Regions from separate parts of the Pseudoalteromonas sp. NZS100_1 genome, predicted to be linked through region 1. Evidence: predicted binding sites of a transcription regulator. Region 1 holds the regulator's gene; the other holds the start of a gene.
The links. The regulator LexA, encoded in region 1, represses DNA repair genes until DNA is damaged. The targets are predictions, from matches to a motif close to TACTGTATNNNNATACAGTA.
Positions count from the first base shown of each region.

Region 2: a site for LexA is predicted at 1,669-1,688, ahead of dinB (DNA polymerase IV). Genes of this name have one in related genera too.

Region 1 is NZ_JADYXN010000020.1:14,211-17,642, reverse strand. It holds gene ctaD (cytochrome c oxidase subunit I) at 1-170, opposite strand, end outside; gene coxB (cytochrome c oxidase subunit II) at 170-1,312, opposite strand; gene lexA (transcriptional repressor LexA) at 1,796-2,413, opposite strand; gene I6F66_RS13610 (PaaI family thioesterase) at 2,581-3,021, shown strand; gene I6F66_RS13605 (hypothetical protein) at 3,022-3,402, opposite strand.
Region 2 is NZ_JADYXN010000004.1:183,808-187,239, forward strand. It holds gene I6F66_RS04565 (aldo/keto reductase) at 1-577, opposite strand, end outside; gene I6F66_RS04570 (thioesterase family protein) at 587-1,021, opposite strand; gene dinB (DNA polymerase IV) at 1,701-2,753, shown strand; gene I6F66_RS04580 (leucyl aminopeptidase family protein) at 2,883-3,432, shown strand, end outside.

The DNA of each region.
Region 1 (3,432 bases):
ATCACCATGGCCATTCCACCACCAATTAAGAACATGGTCAGCGAAAAAATTAAATATAAACTACCTATATCTTTATGATTAGTTGTGTAAAGCCAGCGTTTAAAACCTTTAGCTGGGTGATGAGCATGATGAGCTTCATTGGCGTTAGATTGTTCTACTATGCTACTCATTAGTTCGCCTCCACTTTGGCATCAAGTGCTGCCTGTATTTGACTCGGTTGAATAACATCACCCGTATCATTACCCCACGCATTACGTTTATAAGTAATAACCGCTGCTAATTGCTTTATAGATAACTGTTTGGCAAATGCTTGCATTGCCGTACCGGGTCGCCCATGGATAACTACATCAATGTGATCTTTTATATCGCCAAGCACTATAGGGCTGCCTTTAAGTGCAGGAAATACACCCGGTAACCCCATGCCAGTAGGCTGATGACATGCAGCACAATTGGCCATATATACTTGTTCGCCTAAAGTCATTAATTCTTCTTTTGGGAGGGTTTTATCAAGTAATGCGGCATCTGCTAATGCTGCTTTTTGTTTAGCTTGCTTTGCATCTGCAAGCCACGTTTTAAAATCAGCCTCAGATTTAGCGACCACCACAACGGGCATAAAGCCATGATCTTTACCACACAACTCAGCACATTGGCCTCGGTAAGTACCTTCTTCGTTTATGTTCGTCCATGTTTCGTTTATAAAGCCGGGATTCGCATCTTTTTTAACTGCAAAATCAGGTACCCACCAAGAGTGAATAACATCGTCAGAAGTCATTAAAAATCGTACTTTTTGATTTATTGGCAGTACGAGAGGTTTATCAACCTCAAGTAAGTAGTTAGGATTTTTATCTGCAAGATTCGCTATTTCATCTTGCGGGGTAGATAAAATAGAGTAGAACTCTACATCTTCACCCATATATTCATAATGCCATTTCCATTGCGAGCCTGTAATTTTAATAGTGAGATCAGCTTTGCTGGCATCTTCCATTGCAATTAGGGTTTTAGTGGCTGGTACTGCCATAGCAATTAAAATAACAAACGGGATTGCAGTCCAAAGTATTTCTACTTTAGTGCTTTCGTGAAATTGGGCAGGTACAGCCCCTTTAGATTTACGGTGATGAATAAGTGCCCAAAACATAATTGCGAACACTATCACCCCAATCACACAACATATTATAAATATGGTCATGTGCAGCTGATATACATTATTGCTTATATCGGTTACGCCTTTGCGCATATTGTATTGGCTGTTAGCCAAAACTGGGTGCGAAAAAACACATAATATAAGCCACAAGGTAGAGGTCAGTTTACCCATGTGACGGCTCCTTTGATGCTATTGCGAATGCAAAGCGAAGAGGCATACGGCTTAAACGCCAATTCGTTATTTTTATTTTTTTAGTCAATCTCATTTAATATTGATTGGTTTTGCTGCGCCAACAACGGGTTTGTGTATATTGTGTGTTCTCAAAACTAAAAAGCTGTGAGTTATTATTAGCTCAGCACATTAATAATTAGCTAAAAAATGAACAACAAGCAAGTTTTAGTATAAAAAACAATCAGGTGATATTGAGTAATTAATAAAAAATCAGTAACCAACTAGGTAACAGGAAGTTCAAAAGATGAGCAAAACAAAGGGGTTTAACGCATTCGGAGGGGGAAAATATAAGTGCAAAAAAGTTTACAGCTTAAATTGTCAGTGAGCTATTTATGCCCTATTTTTAGTGCGAATTTAAAACAGAAAATGCGTACTAATTAGTACGCATTTATAAAACTGCTTGTTTAAAAGCTATTTTTAAAGTCACATCCAATCAGCGTTTCTTATAACGCCAACGGCTAAGCCTTCAATATTAAAAGACTCATTCTCAAGATCTACTTCAATAGATTCAAAATCGTCGTTTTCAGCATGAAGTAATACTTTACAACCCGCTTTCTCAAGACGTTTTACAGTTACGTCTTCGTCTAGGCGGGCAACAACAACTTGCCCGTTTTCAGCGGTTTGAGTACGATGTACAGCAAGTAAATCACCATCCATAATACCAATATCTTTCATGCTCATACCGTTAACGCGTAGTAAAAAATCTGCAGCCGGTTTAAACATTAATGGATCGATTTTGCAGTGACTTTCAACGTGCTCTTGCGCCAAAATAGGTGAACCAGCAGCAACACGCCCTATAAGCGGTAAACCTAATTGTTCTGGCTCTTCTTCTTCAATTAACTGAATACCACGGCTTGCACCTGGTTTCATTTTAATTGCGCCTTTTTTAGCAAGTGCTTTTAAATGTTCTTCAGCAGCATTGGCACTTTTAAAACCTAATGTTTGCGCTATTTCAGCACGTGTAGGAGGCATACCAGTGTCTTTAATAAAAACTTTAATTAGTTCGAGTATTTGAGCTTGGCGGTTCGTTAATGGTCGCATACAACTGGTTTTCCATACAGTACATTTAACTGTGAGTATATACAGTTAAATAAAAATCGCAAATTTAAATTAAGCCTTAAAATAGCCAAAGTAATTTCACTTGTGTACATTTTAGGGATATAACTAACGCTAGGTTTATAAATGATTAAAAAAGCAAAGGAGTCATTATGAGTATTTGGTACCAGCCCATCACTTTAGAGCTGTGCAAGCAGTTAGAACAAGGCATTGATGGCCAAGGAACATTAATGAAAACCATGGGAATAGAAGTCACTGAAATTGGTGATGATTACTTAGTAGCCACTATGCCGGCAATTCCTGAGCATCATAACCCAATGGGAATGGTTCACGGCGGTGCTAACGTTGTACTTGCCGAAACAGTTGCCAGCTATGCAGCTAACTTTGTTGTCGATTTTACAAAATTTTACTGCGTGGGGCAGGAAATTAGCGCAAGTCATTTAAAAGCATCTCGCAACGGCACTTTAACAGCAACGGCAAGAGCGTTTCATATTGGCAAACGTAGTTCAGTGTGGGAAATAAAAATTACAAATAGCCGCAATGAGCTGTGCTGCGTATCAAAAATGACCGCAGCAGTCGTAGAGCGAAGATAGTTACTTTTCGATTGGGTAAATTGTAATTTCCATACCCGCACCAATCGCAGATATACGTAGTAATGTATCTGCATCTAAGGCTTGATTAAAGCACTTAGGGGAAGTGCCTGATTCAAAACCAATATCAAACGTTCTACGTGAACAGCTTAACCATTGCTTTAGCGCGTTACGCGAACACGATTCAATAAGCTCACATATATGGTTTATTGCTTTGTCAGGCGTGTTTACTACACCTGTTGCTTCAATACGCGCTAATTGACGGTATTCGTCTTTGTCATAATGTAAAATCGTCGCGACTTTTTTCAAGTCTGCCACTAGCAAACTAATATCTTGCTTTGATTCAAGCTCAAGATCTACATTTAAAAATTGAATTTCCGACATCGTTTCGTATTTATCCTCTAATAATTTCAT
Region 2 (3,432 bases), on a different contig from region 1:
ACTGGCTTATACCCCATGGCGTATCGTCAGATAAACCGCAGTGCTTAATTTTACCTGCTTTAACACATTCATTAAGGCCCTCTAGAATATCAAGCATACTAGCTTGCTGCTCTTGTGTATTTACGTCGGTAAATTTAAGAGTGCCGGGCCATTGTCTGCCAAAGTGCGGGGTAGAGCGGTTTGGCCAATGCAGCTGATATAAATCAATGTAGTCGGTTTTAAGGCGCTTAAGTGAATCGTCTACGGCTTCTATTACCGTTTGGCGCGTAATATTGCCACCATCACGTACCCACGATAATCCATTGCCTGCAATTTTTGTAGCAAGTACCACATCGCTGCGCTTTTGCTGATTACGCGATAGCCAATCGCCAATAATTTCCTCAGTTTTACCATAGGTCTCTGGAGAGGGCGGTACTGCATACATTTCGGCTGTATCAATAAAGTTTACGCCTTGCTCTAGCGCATAGGCTATTTGTTCATCAGCATCGCTTTGAGTATTTTGTTTACCCCAAGTCATACTGCCTAAACATACTCTTGAAACGTTAATACCACTGCTGCCAAGTGGGCTGTATTGCATGAGAATTCCTTATTGCTCGTCTTGAGAGTAGCTAACTAACGCCGATAAAAGAGGCTCTGCAATGAGGGCTTTTTGGCCTGTTTCAAAATCAAACATAACCACTTTTGAAGTGCCTGTGGTTGTTATAGCGTTTTGTGCGTGACTAAATACGGTGTAATTCATAACAAACCGGTCTGTTTTTATATCAGAAATAGTAACACCGACTGTAAGCGTATCTGGGAATGTAACTGGGCGTTTATAACGAATGTTATTTTCGCTTATTACCGGGCCCACGCCATTAGGGCTTATTGTATCGAACAGATTTATTTTATTTAAGAAGTCGATTCGGGCTATTTCAAAGTAACGTAAATACACTACATTATTTACGTGTTGTAGTGCATCCATATCAGCCCACGCTACGGTGATGTCGGTATGGATAGGGTGCTGATCTTTAAACGTTTGCATTATTTATTGGCCCTTAATTTTAAAGTGCTTAGATTATCAACATGGGGTTACGAGCTCAAGGTAATTAATGGCATGTTTTTTTATAAGATGATTGTACCTATTTAATTTTAGGTCTACAGTTAAATTACACAGACAAACACAAAAACACACAGAGGTAGAAATATGCAGAACATAATTAATTGGTCCTTAGCTTGTTTGGTTTTTATAGCCTCTTTTACCTGTTACGCAATGGGTAACGAATCAGGCGCTATTATTTTGATGTTAGCAGGTTTTTTTTTCGAGGTTATGTTTTGGTTGCGCGGTTATAAAGAGCAAGAAGGTAATAAGCGCTTTTTTTAATCGCTAACTAGGGCCTGTTGACCTTTCAGGATTAAAATTTGTTCAATCTAGGGGCTATTTAATCGCGGCGCGAGGTTTGTGACCTAGTGGGCTAAGTAAAAACCGAGCAACAAAGAGTAAATTGCCCCTAGGCAGAACCCTTCGGGCAGCGTATGTTTGGCATTTGTGCTACGTTATCGCCTATTTATGGGGAATAACCACACTACATAGGCTCTGCCTTGCCTAAATACCAAACATACTGCTGCAAATTTAACCTCGAAAGATAAACAGGCCCTAGGCTTGCTTATCACATTTGATTCTATAATAATGACTGTATAAATAACCAGTTGTTGTTGTGGTGATGAAGAAGTTTATTCACATAGACATGGATTGCTTTTATGCAGCAGTAGAAATGCGAGATAATCCAAAACTTGCATGTGTACCGCTTGCTATTGGAGGCAATAGCCGACGAGGCGTGCTCTCAACCGCTAACTATATAGCGAGAGAATATGGCGTGCGATCGGCTATGTCGAACTATCATGCTAAACAATTATGCCCCGATTTAGTTATTGTTCCTGGGCGCATGGCTGTATACAAAGAAGCTTCAAATCAAATACGTGAAGTATTTAGCCGCTACACAGATTTAGTTGAACCTCTTTCTTTAGACGAAGCCTACCTAGATGTAACAGACAGCACCGCTTGTAAAGGCAGTGCCACACTTATTGCACAGCAAATAAGAGCCGATATTTACAATGCCACAGGGCTCACTGCATCAGCTGGTATTGCACCGATTAAATTTATTGCCAAAATAGCCAGCGACGAAAAAAAACCGAATGGTCAATTTGTCGTTTTGCCTCATGAGGTCGATGATTTTTTAGCGCAATTACCGCTGGGGAAAATTCCGGGGGTGGGTAAAGTAACGCTCGAAAAGCTAAATTTAAAAGGCTTATATACCGGCAAGGATGTACGTGAAAAAGGCGTTAACTGGATGCAGCAACATGTGGGTAATTTTGGTGTGTCGCTTTATCAAAAATGTGCAGGTGAATATGTTGGTAAAGTATCAACAGATCGCATCAGAAAGTCGCTGAGTGTTGAACATACCTACGAATACAACAAAACAAGTTTGCAAGAGTGCTTAGATGAGCTGCCAAAATTGTTAGACGAATTAGTTTTAAGGCTTAATAAACAGCAATTACAAAACCGTATTAATAAGCTGAGTGTTAAAGTGAAGTTTGCAAATTTTGTAGTAACCTCAGCCGATCAGGCATACCACGAGCTAAACACAGAAATATTTATTCAACTCCTTACTAAGGCCTATCAACGAGGGCTACAACAACCTGTAAGATTACTTGGCATAGGCGTTGGCATTAAAAGCGAGCCAGAACAAAACTTCCAACTGAGTATTCTCGATTAAGCTATAAAGCCTGTAACCCCAAGTTGCCATTTATTGGCAAGTTGTATAATTAGCTCATCGCACCTTGCTGGTCTTCAATATTTAAATCGACGATAATAGGGGCTTATGTTTTCTAACAGGACTTTATTTATGGCATACCCTCAAGCGGTTAGTGCAAGCCTTGAATGCACATCTCATGATGCGCTTATTATTATTAGTGATGACTTTTCTCTATTACCAAATAACTCATTACGTGATGCTATTTTAGACCAAGCAAAAGTTGATTCTCGTATTGGTAAACAAGTTACTTTATTAGTAATTGAAAACAAACGCGTTGTACTTGCGCCAACGGGTCCGTTAAATAGAGATTACGACGATGTTCGCCGTTATTTTGATGCTGCTAAATTAGCAATTAACGAAGCAAAAGCGTCGGGTAGTGTTAATCCTGCATTATTTTTACCAAATTTAAATGGCGATAGCCGTTATCAGCATGCTTTAGAAGTTGCTTATTTAGGCGCTTGCCAAGCCTTATGGCAGCCATTAGAAGCGCGTGAATATCACGGTGAAAGTATTGAACCTATTACTCAAATTGGTTTAGTTGGCGCAAGCGAGCAAACAATCAAAGCTGTTAATGCAATTGCTGCAGGCCAATATGCCGCGCGTGACTTGTGTGGCACCGAACCTGAGCGTATGGCTCCAC